2 regions of the Paenibacillus sp. FSL H8-0079 genome follow, and region 2 is predicted to be linked to the other one. Evidence: riboswitches for the same ligand, from Rfam matches in the RefSeq annotation. Region 2 holds a riboswitch; the other holds the start of a gene.

Region 1 (7,988 bases), 2.9 Mb from region 2:
TGTTCAGCATCCGGCACTTCAATCCGACATTGACCAGTATATTGTATCACCAGGACTTGGTGACAATGCAGGGCTGTGTGGTTCGCTGGCGCTTGCCAAATTAGCGCTGAACAAGTAGTACAATAAGGGATTGACGAATTTTACCATTGTGGTATGATATGGGCAACAGCATAGTACGGTTAATGAGGAAGCACCTCTCTTGCATGAATTTTGCAGGAGAGGTGTTTTTTTTGCTGCCTGTAGTTAGCATATCTAACCTGTATAGGCTGAAATGTCAAAGGGAGGGAACGGAAAATGGAAGTCATTTTCATGAACAGATTGTCCAGATTGTCAGATCAGAATGCAGAGTATGCGCAGCTATGGATTGGGGAAGAGGACGATAGCTGGCAGCTGGGATGGAGTCGCTACGAGGAAGGAGAACGTGAGGACAGCATCTGGTACGAAGGGACCTCTTGGGAGGAGCTACTTCATATCTACCGTCATCAGCTTGCCATACAGATGAGTGAGGGGTACCGACCGCAGTTGCAGGGGTTATTCCACGAGAATGATGATCTGAAGTCACGCAGTTATGGTGGGCAGCGGCTCCATTGTTATAGTGAACTATACGGCAACGAGCAGTTATATACGGATCTGTGCACATGGCGCAGGAAGAGAGTTGTGTCTGACCGGAAGGCACCGTATTTTATTGCAACAAATCGTCTGCTGCGTTTGATCAGTGCCTTTGTTCCACAGTCCATGGATGAGCTGATGCAACTGCCCGGCGTAGGAGAGAGCAAAGCAACCGAGTATGGTACGGAATGGATGGAGATTACGAACGGGTTGGAGCGTTCAACGACATTCCCGCTGGACTGGGTATACACGGCGCTGAAGGAAGAAGAGTATGAGAGCTGGTTATACAAGCAGAGAGAGCAGAAGTACAAACAGGAACTCGACAAGTTCACCACGCGTAAGCAAGTGCTTGAAGGCATGAAGGAAGGTTTTACGTTAGAGGAGATTGTTAATCGATCCGGATTATCCCGACGTGAGTTGATTGAGCTGTTAGAGACACTGGATCTTGAAGGTTATGACACCGATTGTCTTCTTGATGTAGAGTTGGCAGTTATGCCAGAGAACGAACAAGAGGCCGTATGGAGCGCGTATGAGGAGCTGGGAGATACGTTCCTGAAGCCAGTATTACATAAGGTGTATGGAGGAGAGAAGCCTGACGGAGGAAGTCTGGAGCAGGTCTATGAAAGACTGCGCATGATTCGAATCCGTTTTCGTCGGCATGCAGAGACAGAGCAGAATGTTGGTTAGGTGAAGGAAATGAAAAAAAGACGAGGCGTTTCTCCCACAGGAGCGCTTCGTCTTTGTTATTTCATACGAGTTCATACCCAGTCTTTTTTGCGGAAAATGAAGAACATGCTCAGGCCCAGTGTTACCATCAGGCCAATCACAACAAAATAGCTGTATTTCCAGTTAAGCTCTGGCATATTCGTAAAGTTCATTCCGTATATACCCGTAATGACCGTCAGCGGCATGAAGACCGTGGTAATGGCAGTAAACACACGCATGATCTCATTCGCCCGGTTCGCAATACTGGACTGGTAGGCTTCTCGTAAGTTGCCCATCAGGTCGCGATATGTTTCAAAGGTTTCAGATATTTTTACAGCATTCTCATAGATGTCACTGAAATACTTTTGCAGTTGATCATCGATGAGACGCAGATCTTTTTTGTTCAGTGTATTAATGACCTCTTTCTGAGGTCCAAGGACTTTTTTCAGCCACAGAATCTCACTGCGCAGTCCGATGATTTCATTCAGATGTGACTTTTTGGTGTGCATCAGAATGTCTTCCTCAAGCTTCTCGATCCGAGCTTCAATTCGGTCACCTACGGTGAAATAATTATCAACAATCAAGTCAACCAGCAGGTAGAGCAGACGATCCGGTGTACTGATTTCCTGTTCCCACAGGATGGGCTTCAGGGTGCGCAATTCGCTGACCTTCTGCTTCGTAACACTAATAATGAAATGTCTGCCGAGGAACAAGTTCACCGCACGTAGAAAAATCTCTTCATCATCAAAACGGATGCTATTAATCACAATAAAGTAATGGTTCTCATAAATTTCAATCTTCGGACGTTGTTCTTCATCACTGAGACAATCTTCCACTGCCAGATCATGCATCAAGAACAGCGGCTGAAGTACCGCCAAATCGTCTACGTCCGCATCAATCCAGTAAAATCCTTCCGCTGGTGGAGTCAGCGCCTGCTGAATGTCGTCCACCGGAATAAATACACCGTTGTTAACCAACCGGATTTTCATTGTTAATCTACTCCTTCTGCACCCGCCAACTTGGCGGATATTATCATTATGGGCGCAAAAAGAACAAATCAGCCGGTCGGCAGCGGAGCCTGGAGATCAGGGCTGCGTTCACTATATAATCAAACGGAAGTCACGTCCCGCTGCCGGCATGCTGATGTCAATTCTCTATGCAGTTTGTCGGAATTCGGCTGCCAGTCAGGCCTCGGGTCGCCATCCATTTAATATGTCACCTCTCACATAAGGGTTTATAACACCTTGTTTAGTATACCGCTGGTACAAGGTGCTTTCAAGCGCAAAAATGTGTCTATTTCGCGCCCTGAGGCAGTGTATGACAACGGATGATGAACGGTTCCGATCTGGAAAGCAGACGTAGAACTGCAACTTGACGTGAGGGCATTAATGTAATAAAGTAGACGGTGAACCACATTAAATTACAATCTAATACAGCGAAATCTTATCAAGAGTAGGTGGAGGGACTGGCCCGATGAAACCCGGCAACCGGCGGTATACCGCACGGTGCTAATTCTTGCAGCGACCAAGTGTCAAGTGGCACTGTTGTAACTGAGAGATGAGAGAGGCGCATATCTATTTACATATGACCTTTCTCGAAATCCGAGGAAGGTCTTTGTCATATGCCCCGACTTCTCAGCAGTGATTTTCGCTAAGGAACTTGAGATTGTCGTAACTTTGGATGGAACTTCAATCCAATGGTTGTAGACAAGCTCATGGCAGCCTACAACTGTATTGATGTGAAGACATCAAGCCAGCAGTGGCTGCATCTATTTATGCACAAGGAGGAGTTAGACTACCCATGCCAATCAAAATACCCGATACGCTACCAGCAAAAGAAGTCCTTGAAGGAGAGAATATCTTCGTCATGGATGAAACTTCTGCATACCAGCAGGATATTCGTCCACTCCGTATCGCTATATTAAACCTGATGCCCACAAAGGAAACGACCGAAACACAATTGCTTCGTCTGGTGGGAAACACGCCCATTCAGGTGGATGTCGTTCTGGTACATCCCAAATCCCATACGTCGAAGAATACGTCTCAGGAGTATTTGGATCTGTTCTACAAAACCTTCGATGAGATTGAGCATCGTCGTTTCGATGGAATGATCATTACGGGTGCCCCTGTGGAACAGATGGATTTCGAAGACGTGAACTATTGGAATGAAATCCAGGAGATCTTCGAATGGACCAAAACCAATGTGACTTCAACCCTGCATATATGCTGGGCTTCCCAGGCAGGTTTATACCATCATTTCGATGTACCCAAGGTTGCGCTTGATGAGAAGTGTTTTGGGGTTTTCCCACATACCATCAACAAGCCTCATGTTCCGTTGTTGCGTGGATTTGATGAAGTATTCAACGTTCCACATTCCCGTCATACGGAAGTGCGACGCGAAGATATTGAAAAGAATGAGAAATTAGAGATTTTGGCTGAATCCGAGGAAGCTGGTATTTTCCTGGTTGCTACCAAAGACGGCAAACAGATTTTTGCTACAGGACATGCCGAGTATGACCCTTTCTCATTAAAGTGGGAGTATGACCGGGATGCAGCGAAAGGGATGGATATTGCATTACCTAGACATTATTATCCGAATGATGATCCTTCCCGTGTGCCACCGGCTACTTGGCGTGCTCATGCCAACTTATTATTCTCTAATTGGCTCAATTACTATGTGTATCAAGAAACACCTTACGATATTGGCCCGCAAATCTAATCGAGATTACAGGAGGATGCAGCAATGGAAGACAACAACAAGTTGAAAATCGAAAGCCGCTTAGCACAAATTGGGTCCATCAATGAACCGGTAACAGGCGCCATTAACTTTCCGATCTATCAATCCACTGCGTTTCGCCACCCGAAGCTTGGTCAAAGCACGGGGTTTGATTATATTCGTACGACCAACCCAACACGCAAAGTGTTGGAAGAAGCAGCTGCAGCGCTGGAGTCCGGTGATGCAGGGTTTGCCTGTAGCTCAGGTATGGCCGCGCTGCAAACCATCTTTGCCATGTTTGGTCAAGGGGATCATCTGATTGTATCGCTGGATCTGTATGGCGGAACCTATCGTCTACTTGAACGCATCCTGTCTCGTTTCGGCGTAACTGCAAGTTATGTGGACACGAATGACCTTGCAGCACTGGAGAATGTTCGTCAACCGAATACCAAAGCTGTATTCATCGAGACACCAACGAATCCGCTGATGATGATTACAGATGTGGAAGCCGTCGCTTCCTGGGCGAAAAGTTACAACCTGTTGACAATTGTTGACAACACGTTGCTGACTCCATTTTTCCAACGTCCGATTGAATTGGGTGCCGATATCATCATTCATAGTGCTACCAAATATCTGGGCGGACACAATGATGTGTTAGCCGGATTAATCATAACCAAGGGTGAGGCATTATCTGCGGAAATGGCGTTCCTGCATAATTCCATTGGCGCCGTGTTGTCTCCAAGTGACTCTTACCAGTTAATGAAAGGCATGAAAACGCTGGCTCTTCGCATGGAGCGTCATGAATACAATGCGCTTACCATTGCCAAATACTTGCTTGAGCATCCAGCAGTGGGTGAAGTGTATCATCCAGGCCTGTCGGATCATCCGGGGTATGCGGTGCAGAATAAACAATCCACGGGTAACACAGGTATCTTCTCTTTCAAAGTGAAGGATGCACGTTATGTTGAACCATTGCTGCGTCATATCAAACTCATTGCTTTTGCCGAAAGTCTCGGTGGAGTCGAATCTCTTATGACTTACCCGGCGGTACAAACGCATGCGGATATACCGCTTGAAATTCGTGAGGCTGTAGGTGTGGATGACCGTCTGCTCCGGTTCTCCGTGGGCATTGAACATGCGGATGATCTGATAGCAGATCTCGGCAATGCGCTTACCGTTGCACAACAGGAAGTTGAAGGAGGCGTGCATCATGAGTGAGTCCAATAACAAGCCAAATTCCGAGTTGAAATTCAATACCAAATTGCTTCATTTCGGTGATGAGATCGACAAAACGACTGGAGCTTCCAGTGTACCGATCTATCAAGCTTCAACGTTCCATCATTTTGATATCTTCAATCCGCCTCAACATGATTACAGTCGTTCGGGTAATCCGACACGTCAGGCACTGGAAGATTACATCACACTGCTGGAGGGTGGAGCGCGAGGATTCGCCTATTCATCGGGAATGGCCGCGATTTCCAGTGTGTTCATGATGTTCTCCGCAGGGGATCATATGATTGTAACGGAAGATGTATATGGAGGTACGTATCGTTTGCTTACTTCCATATTGAGCCGTATGCAGATCGAGACGACCTTTGTAGACATGACCAATATAGATGAAGTAAAAGCGGCGCTCAAGCCGAACACCAAGGCAGTTTATATGGAAACACCGTCCAACCCGACACTGCGAATCACGGATATCGCTGCTGTGACTGACTGGTCGAAGGAAAATGACCTGATCACGATTCTGGATAACACTTTTATGACACCTTACTATCAGCGTCCAATTGAGCTGGGCGTGGATATCGTCGTACATAGTGCTACGAAGTTTCTCGGAGGTCACAGTGATGTACTGGCAGGGTTAGCCGTTGCTCGCACGGAATCACTTGGCGTACAACTGAAACAGTTGCAAAATGGACTCGGAACTGTACTTGGGGCTCAAGAATCCTGGCTTCTGATGCGCGGCATGAAAACCTTGGGAGCTCGCATGGCTCACAGCGAACAGAGCACAGCCAAACTGGCGGCTTGGCTTAATGAGCGCAGTGATATTACCGCTGTTTTTTATCCTGGACTGGAGGATCATCCGGGCCGTGAGGCACATGAGCGCCAGTCAACGGGGTATGGAGCTGTCGTTTCGTTTGACGTTGGTTCAGGCGATCGCGCGAAAGCAGTTCTTAACCGGGTGAAGCTACCCATTGTTGCTGTAAGCTTGGGAGCTGTGGAGAGCATTCTGTCTTACCCAGCGATGATGTCTCATGCGGCAATGCCGGCTGAGGTTCGCCGTGACCGAGGCATTACAGATGGGCTGCTGCGTTTCTCGGTGGGTCTCGAAGACATTGAAGATCTGATTGTAGATTTGGAACAAGCACTTCAGGAATCCTAGGAAAAGTGGGTACCCCAAAACGCCTAAGTGTATCGTTTAATATCGAATAAATTTGATTCCATATGTAAAAATTTTTACTTATTTTTAAAGCACCTGTACATAAGGTGCTTTTTTTCACATGTAACCTGTGTTACGATATGTGGAGTACAGAAATACGATGTTGCCACCAGAACTTGCTTCTCTTAAACAAGTTGGGACGGATCGTTATATAATTTCTCTTCATGAGGGAGGCTTTTTTACGATGAGTACGGTAGACCGTATCTTAGATAAAGCCCTTCGGGGCGAACGTTTGGACTTGGAAGACACGATTCAGCTATTTGAATCCAATGAAGTGGACAAAATCGGGGCAGCTGCGAATGTCATTATGAAACGCATGCACCCTGAACCATACAGAACATTTGTAATTGGGCGTAACGTCAACTACACGAACGTGTGTGATGTGTACTGCCGTTTTTGTGCTTTCTACCGCAGACCTGGTTCCGATGAAGGTTATGTACTTCCGGACGAAGTTATTTTCCAGAAGATTCAGGAAACGGAAGATGTGAATGGTACCGAAATTCTGATGCAAGGCGGAACGAATCCGAACCTGCCTTTCAGCTATTACACAGACCTGTTGAAAGCCATCAAGGAGCGTTTCCCGAACATCACCATGCACTCTTTCTCACCTGCTGAGATTATGAAAATGGTTGAAGTATCCGATGGTCTTACATTGGAAGAGGTTGTTCGTGCCATTCACGAAGCTGGACTGGATTCCCTGCCTGGTGGTGGTGCTGAAATTCTGGATGACCGCACACGCCGGAAAATCAGCCGCTTGAAAGGTTCATGGCGGGATTGGATGGACGTGATGCAAACTGCACATCGCATCGGCATGAACACCACAGCAACAATGGTTATCGGCCTTGGTGAATCGATGGAAGAGCGTGCATTGCACTTGCTCCGTGTACGTGAAGCTCAGGACGAATGTATTGCGAACAAGTATGACTCCGAAGGTTTCTTGGCGTTCATTCCTTGGACTTTCCAACCGGATAATACAAACCTCAAGCTGGAGCGTCAGACGCCGGAAGAGTACTTGAAGACTGTAGCCATCAGCCGACTAGTGCTGGATAATATCAAGAATATTCAATCCTCTTGGGTAACCATGGGCCCTGAGATCGGTAAGAAGTCACTTGAATTTGGCTGTAATGACTTCGGTAGCACGATGATCGAAGAGAACGTCGTATCTGCTGCTGGTGCAACATATAAAGTTAACATTGAATCCATTCTCCGTTTGATTCGGGAGTCCGGTTATATTCCGGCACAACGTAACACCCGATATGACATCGTGCGCATGTTCGACGAAGAGAATTCCGTGCATGAAGATTTCGTAATGCAGAACTAATATTAATTATTTGAAATTACGCTTATACATGTTTTAAATGTTAATCGTAGATGAGTGTTTATGAAGCCAAGCCCACCGACTACTCCGTTTGGAGAGACGGTGGGCTTTTTGATTTTTCCGCAGATCAAGGTCATTAAACAGTACATCTTACGCAATTGCCGATATTTTATATTGAAATTGAACTGTTACAATGAGAAG
Region 2 (7,988 bases):
AATGTTAATTCACGTTCCGAAGGGCGACCTGAATTCGTTTTACGTGTATCCTGTAAGCCTTCTACACCCGCTTCACGATACGAAGCACGCCAACGTTTTCCAGAAGAACGGACACGCTCTAAACCAATACATTCAACATCTAAGCCCGCTTCTTCAAAAATGTCTCGTGGCAGTTTACCCTGTTCATTTTGTGCAATGAAATGGCGCTTAAATTCATCGGTATACGTAATCGCCTTTTCACTAACAGCGATCACATTTGGATTCCGTTTTAGTTGTTCTTGTTCTTTCTTCGTCAGTAATCTTTTCGTCATAACATTTCCGCTCCAACATCGTTTTTTTTCATTATAAACAAAGTACCCTATAAGATGGGCTTTTTTCAAAGTGTCCATCTTATAGGGTACATTTTAGATGTGGAAAGGCTTTTCATAATGATATGATCTACTTCCGCCATTTCTTCGCAAGTGCACCAATCTGATGTGGCGTTGTTCGGCAGCAGCCGCCAATAATTTTCGCGCCCGCAGCAACCCACTGCTCCGAAGCATCACTCATGCTGCCACAAGTACCCTGTCCGCTCCACGTCTTCGTTGCTGCATCGTACACTTCTCCCGAGTTCGGATACACAATAACAGGTTTGTCACTGGCACGGCTGAGAATACCTACGGCTTCCGTCACCACTTCCATCGGAGCACAGTTCAGGCCAATCGCCACAATCTGCGGCTCGGAGCCAAACGTCTGTGCACATACCTCAAGTGGTGTACCCTCGCTGATGCTTGTCCCGTTTTTTAAAGAAAAAGATAGCCAAGCATACGCATGAGGAAACTCCTTCAGTAGATCAACCAGCACCTGTGCTTCCTGCAACGAAGGAATGGTCTCAAAAGCCAAAATGTCAGCCCCCGCTTCAATCAACGCCGCCATACGCGGACGGTGAAATGCAACAAGTGTCTCATCCGACACGCCGTAATGTCCCACATACTCTGAACCATCCGCCAGATAGGCGCCATATGGCCCAACGGACCCGGCAATAATTGGACGTGGACGAAAACAATCTCCTTCGCGATCTACTGTACGATCTGTTATATGCTCCTCGTGCTCCACGTTCTGGGAACGTACCGAAGGAGCTTCTACAAGCTGACCTGTCGAACTTTCTCTTCCTACTAAATCACTCTGCACTTCTGCCCACACGTCATCTCTCGCCTGTGCAGCCAGCTCCACCGTCTTGCGGATCAGCTCCAGTGCTGCCTGTTCACCAATCCCTCTCTTGCGGAAACCATCCACCGTCGCCTGATAACTGGATGTAATCGCACAGTCGGCTCCTGCTCGAAAATAATCCGCATGGACCTGAACGATGACATCTGGATTCTCAATTAACACACGGGCAGACCAGAGCGGATCATCCAGATCACATCCATGCTGTTCAAGTTCGGTCGCCAGCGCTCCATCCAGAATCATGACTGAGTGTTCACGTAGGATCTGTTCTATGGGATTAGTCTGTTGTGCTTGCGTCATGTAATTGTCCTCTTTTCTTGTTCGCACGTTCTGTCAGATAATAAGCGGCGTAACACACTGCGATAAATGGAACCCCACAATACAGTGCAATTCGCTGTGTCGGGTCAAAAGCAATACCTATGCATGAAGCCAGACATAATATAAATGAAATAATTGGTACAGCCGGGTACAGCGGTGTGCGGTAGACCAAATCTTTGACCGCATGTCCTTCCCGGATATACTGTCTGCGGAACATGTACTGGGAAGCGCTGATGCTCATCCATACCGCAACGACAGCCAGACCTGAAATGGAAACCAGTGTAATATACACGGTACCTGGCGCAATGACACTGGACAGCAAAGCCAGCGCACCACCAACCATACTGATTAGAAGTGCATTCAATGGCACACCCTGTTTGGTCAATTTGGCAAACCACGGGGAGATCGTTTTTTTGTCAGCCAGAGACCAGAGCATCCGCGACGAAGCATACAGGCCTGAATTGGCAGCAGAGAGAATCGCCGTCAGAATAACAAAGTTCATAATGTCTGCTGCATAGGGGACTCCCACTCGCTCCATTACGGCTACAAACGGACTTTCCAGTACACTGGCATCCGACATAGGTAGCAAGGCAGACAAGATAACAATCGTTCCGATGAAGAAAATAACCAAACGCCACAGCGTTGTATGAATCGCTTTCGGTATCGTCTTCTCCGGATTCTCCGTCTCCCCGGCGGCAATGCCGATTAATTCGGTACCGGAGAATGCAAAGTTTACAGCAAGCATAGTCATCAGTATCGCTGTAGCTCCATGAGGGAACCACCCGGATGCGGTAATATTTGATAGAAACGGAGCCGGTTCAGCATCCGCCATCGGAATGAATCCGAACATGGCTGCGCCACCGATCATAATAAAGACTACGATAGTCACTACTTTGACAGATGAGAACCAGAACTCGGATTCCGCAAATAATTTCACCGTTAAGGCATTGAACAGGAAAATCATTAGTGCAAAGAGCGCACTCCATATCCAAACATTTACCGATGGAAACCATCGCTGCATCAACAGTCCCGCGGCTGTAAATTCGGAGCCAAGCGCAACAGTCCAGGTTAACCAATACAACCAAGCCACCGTGTAGCCTGTTGCTGGACCGATATATTTGGCTGCATAACTATGAAACGCTCCTGTTTCTGGCATGTGAACAGATAGTTCACCAAGACAGAGCATCACCAGATATACAACGATCGCTCCGATCAGATAAGACAAAATGGTTCCCATTGGTCCCGCCTGTTGAATCGTGTAACCCGAGCTGAGGAATAAACCCGTTCCAATCACTCCACCGAGAGAGAGCATGACTACGTGCCGTGCCTGCATTTTCCGCTGAAAATGCCCTTTGTCGTTGTTGTTCTCCATACCTGCTGCTCCCCTACTTCTTCATCCAGAAAAAACAAAAAAGACCCACTCTTCCTAAAGAGTGCGCCGTTACTGACAAATAAAAACAAACGCTCCTATCTATCAGGCTTTCACCCGCTGGAATTAGCACAGTATCCTTCAGATCTGTTGCTGAGGTTTCTAAGGGCCAGTCCCTCCACCTCTCTGGATAAGAAAATGATTTTTTACTAATATAGCGATCTATCATGAATGTGTCAACATTTAAATAATAAATGTCCCATTCTACGCTATTCGGTGGAAGAGCCCGGATTGGTAATCGTGATCTTTACATCATACGTAATCGGTACAGTGCTAAAGATTTGGTCCCAATCATCTTTGATTTTCTTCCATGTTTTTGGTTCTTTGATACGCAAGCTATCTCGAAAATCCGCCACATCAGCTTTATAGGTATGCTGAATTTTGTATAACACCTGTCGAATCTGTTGTTCGGCCAGATCAGAAAATTCCTTTTCCAACTCTCTGAGGTAAGCACCTTTTTCCTCTTCCTCGGGAGCACGCCAGTCCTCCATCAGCCAGCCTTGGGATTCAATCTTCACATCGAATGAAATATCATTGCCAACCACTTTGGGAATGATTTTCACTTTTTTCTTCTTTATTTCATATACAACGGTGAATCCCTGTTTGTTGTGTGTCTTCAAGACCCCTCCTTGTTCTTTGGGCTTGAGCCACGATAAACCTTCCAGATCCGTTTGACTAAGTTCTCCGAGGAATTTGGTCGTTTTCCCATCGAATATGCTGCCTCCGGAGAACTTGTCCTCTCCATCCGAATTCAATACATTCTGGAGCAGGAAGCTGGAACCGGACTGCATTTGGGCGTCTAGCTTGGATAACAACACTGGTTCCAGGACTTTGTTGGATAGATACGAATTGTTCGTGATCCCTGTTAGATAGAAAGCTGGAATTCGAGAAGGGTCCTGCGAAGATAGCACATCTACCGCACGATGATGACTTATCAGTACGAGACAGTTGGGACGTATATCATTATCTCGAAGGACAAAATCAAGCAGTTGGTCCAAACCATATTTTTTGGCAATATCCTTGGAGATGACGATCACCTTCAGATGATGTCCGATGAGAGGCCGATCCCGCCTTAACGCAAACTGACGGAAGATTTGCAGCAAAGAATCTCCAGAAAGTTGTTCATTGGAATAGGATGTTTTGCCGGAAGAAGGCGAACCGGATTGCTGGCTCGATTGACTGTTGGAGAAACCTGGAGCGATCTGCACCGTAGCGGTCACATAGTTCTTCTTTGGATATGTACCTCCCTGAGCAGCGATGTCTTTCTCAAATTGTGTCTCTTTGCCGACATCGATTCCAAGACCAACATAGAGACTTAAATCCTCTACCTCCCGGCTGCTCCAGCATCCAGATAGCGTCAACAGAATGCACAAGGCAGATACTACACGTAAGAGCATACGGAATGGAATCATGCATGCTTGCCTCCTTTTTTACGAACCAGACTTAACAACAACAGTATCAGAGGTAAGATGGCAAATAACAACACGGATGCATTGCCCAGCATATCCCCCAGTGCAAAGGTATCATCCACCGTTTTAGGCATCATTGCTGTCACATAAATGACCGGAAGCAGACCATACATAATACCTTTGATTTTTTTGGTGCGAAACAAGTCACGAATGCCCACCGAAGCGCAGTAATGTGTAATCGCTGTTGTCGAAAAAATTTGCATAATCCAGATAACAAGCAACAAAGACTCAAATCGCTCAAATATCAGACCTTGAATCTCGAAGCTTCTTACCAAATCCAGCGTTGGCCAGGTACGAGTTTTGATCCCATCGAGCGATAAACTGCCTATAACCATCACAACCGTGATCAAATAAATAATGGTGGATACGAGTATCCCCCAGCTCATCGCCTTATTGCTCTTCTTCGGATTTTTCATATAGGCAGTCATGATTAACATCACCTCATATCCCGTATATGACAGTAGTGAAGGCTTCAGTCCTTTGAAAACAGGCATAATCCCATCTCCGAGCACAGGTCTCAGATTACCAATCTCGAATAGCTGGTTACTAAGTAGAATTTCAATGACAAATATGATGATCGTAATCGGCAGAATGATCTCAAACACACGAACAATGACACCAAGTCCACCTGAGATCATATATATACCGATCCACATGAAGACCATCACAATCGGCCAAGTGGGGGTGCGTTCGAGTAGATACATTCCTGTCACATCAGCCATGACTCTTATTTCGAAAGCGGCAATGACCATGAAATACATAATCATGGCACCGCCCAGTATGTAAGCGATCCAGCTCCCCGTAATTTCACGGGTGAACTGGAACACGGTTTTCCCCGGAAATCTGCGACACAGGGTAACCATAATGATTCCGATACCAGTAATAATCAGTCCAGACAGGATGATGGAAATCCAGACATCTGGTGTTCCGACAGCCTTGCTGGTCGTTCGAGGTAACGTCAATATCCCGGCACCGAGCATGTAATTGACAATAATTACAACGGCCTGCGTCGTGGTTAGCTTTCCTTGGGAGTCACTCACTTTAGTTCACCTCCAGTCCTTCTGTAGATAGCAATTCAATTATTTTTTTCGATCCTTATCTATCGGATTTGTCATCTTGGGACGCAACCTCATCATATTTAACGGAGCACGGATAACGAAATCCTTCCATTCATTCATGTGATAAGGAACTGCTGGGGCAACATATGGCACGCCAAAGCTCGAAAGTCGTGCCAGATGTGTACACACAAGCAGGAAGAACATAACTACGCCATACAGTCCGAGTATAGCTGCACTAAACATGGCGGCAAATCGCAGAATCCGCAACGTTAACCCTGCACTATAGACAGGAATCGTAAAGGAGGAGATGGCTGTAACCGCAACGACAATAACCAAAAATTGGCTTATGATACCCGCCTGTACCGCTGCTTGGCCGATAATCAAACCTCCGACGATCCCCATCGCGGGCGCAATCGGTTTAGGCAACCGGATTCCGGCCTCCCTCAGAATCTCAATCGAAAGTTCCATGATCAGTACTTCAATGATCGAAGGAAACGGTACTCCCGTGCGCGTTTCAATAATCGTCAATACCAGCTTGGTCGGGATAAGTCCCGGATGAAACGAGATAAACGAGATATACAGTGCAGGAGCAAGCAATGCCAACATGGCGGCCATAAAACGCAACATTCGCAAAAAGGTTCCAGGAATCCAGCGTTCATAGTAATCTTCGGGAGATTGTAGCAACATGCTGAAGGTCACGGGTACAACCAGCACAAATGGCGTTCCATCCAATAAAATAGCCACCCGACCTTCCAGCAAAGCGCCAATGACCCGGTCAGGTCTTTCCGTATTCAGTACCTGCTGAAAAGGACTCAGGGTACTGTCTTCAATGAGTTGTTCCACATATCCAGATTCCAGCATCGAATCCATGTCCATCTCTTCAATTCGTTTGCAGACTTCAGCCACGAGATTGGGATCGGCAATATCCTGAATATAGGCTATCGCCAAATCTTTTTTGATCCGCGAACCTACTTCATACTTTCGAATAAAAAGACTCTGATCCGTACCATAACGACGCAGAATGCCTGTGTTATCGCTTAATTGCTCTGTAAAACCAATACGTGGTCCACGAAGCAATCCCTCTGACAAGGGTTCATTCATACCTCGTGTTTTGATCTTATGTGCTCCAATTAATAAAGCACCTGGCAAACCATCAACTAACAGTGCATTTTTACCAAAAAGCACGCCAACTGCGAGCTCTTGGAGAGACTTGGTTTCCTCAACCAAACTGACTGGAAGCAATTGATTTTGCAGGTATGCCGACAGTAAATGTGCGTTGTCCGGATGAAGGAAACCCTCCTGCTTAAGCAGAGGAATGCCTTCTAACATCAATGGTGTAATTAAATGATCATCAACTAAGTCCTGATCTACCAGGCCTTCGGTATATATGACCGCAGCCCGTGTATTCGTACCCCTAATGGTAAATTCCCGAATATGCACATCTGAATTGAGTCCAAAGCTTTCTTTTACACTAGTCAGATTTGTATTGTACTTTTCAGTTAATTTAATATTGGCATAGTTACCTGTTTCGGTTCCCTGACCCTGCCCTGCGGCTGCTGGCGAGATATCCTTCGAGGATATGGACGGTTGCTTCGAACGAGAGAAGCTTCCACGCTTAATGGCAGCATTGATCCAGCGCATGGTCAAGGTAATGCCAATCGGAATGATAAAGACCAAGAATGCCTGAATCCATATGGGACTTTCCGGCACGTAGGACACAATTGTTGACCACATGTTCCCACCCCAACATTTCTCTGCATGACGAAGCTGCAGGTATTCCAAAGTATTGTGTCCCCGTTTGATCACAATAATTCCCGTTTTTTTATGTACAGAACGACAAAAAAACGGTTCCTGTATAAGGAACCGCTATCTGCAATATATTATTATACGATTCTGGTCACATGCTCTGCTTTGGCATCCAGCAAGTGAGCTGAGGCAGCAATGGCCGTAAAATCATTCAAAGCGATCTCAATCCGCTTCTGGCTCTGCTCGACATATTGCTCTACCTTTTTTGTACCGCCTGTGATATTCCCAATCTCCTTCGTTATTCCAGTCACACTATCTCTAATCTCATTAATCGAACTTTCCACCATTGCGGACAGTTTCTTTACTTCCTTGGCCACGATATCGAATCCTCGTCCGAATTCTCCTGCATGTGCAGCCTCAATGGCAGCATTTAACGCAAGCAGCTGCGTCTGTGATGAAATCTCGCGTATCGTTCGAACCACTCCCTGAATCGACCCAGCCTGTTCCTGCAAATGAGTCAACGTTGCACGGTTAGAAGCTGACACCTCTGAGATATAGGAGATGCTGGACATTAATTCCTGGCTGCGTTCAATCCCTACATCTGCCTGCCCATTTAGCTCATGGGACATGCTTTTCAATTCATTCACCACGGCTGAGATATTGTTCTGACGATTGGTAATGTTAGTGGCGATTTTGGAGACACCCAGTATTTTTTGATTCTTCTCATCAAAGACCGGCATATAGGTCGCCTCAAGCCATACT

Evidence for each region. Region 2 has a riboswitch for S-adenosylmethionine ahead of mmuP (S-methylmethionine permease). Riboswitches for the same ligand answer to the same signal wherever they lie in the genome.
Region 1: linked by a shared signal. The riboswitch ahead of metA (homoserine O-succinyltransferase) and the one ahead of mmuP (S-methylmethionine permease) in region 2 are both predicted to bind S-adenosylmethionine.

What each region holds. Positions count from the first base shown of each region.
Region 1 covers NZ_CP150300.1:1,989,329-1,997,316, forward strand. The annotation lists gene MHI06_RS09075 (ROK family protein) at 1-118, shown strand, start outside; gene MHI06_RS09080 (HRDC domain-containing protein) at 295-1,296, shown strand; gene corA (magnesium/cobalt transporter CorA) at 1,368-2,303, opposite strand; SAM riboswitch class I at 2,755-2,878, shown strand; gene metA (homoserine O-succinyltransferase) at 3,115-4,032, shown strand; gene MHI06_RS09095 (PLP-dependent transferase) at 4,057-5,247, shown strand; gene MHI06_RS09100 (PLP-dependent transferase) at 5,240-6,412, shown strand; gene mqnC (cyclic dehypoxanthinyl futalosine synthase) at 6,654-7,790, shown strand.
Region 2 covers NZ_CP150300.1:5,755,093-5,763,080, forward strand. The annotation lists one part of gene MHI06_RS25760 (IS3 family transposase) at 1-311, opposite strand, end outside; gene mmuM (homocysteine S-methyltransferase) at 439-1,506, opposite strand; gene mmuP (S-methylmethionine permease) at 1,484-2,896, opposite strand; SAM riboswitch class I at 2,989-3,090, opposite strand; gene MHI06_RS25775 (Ger(x)C family spore germination protein) at 3,163-4,365, opposite strand; gene MHI06_RS25780 (spore germination protein) at 4,362-5,462, opposite strand; gene MHI06_RS25785 (spore germination protein) at 5,502-7,214, opposite strand; gene MHI06_RS25790 (methyl-accepting chemotaxis protein) at 7,364-7,988, opposite strand, start outside.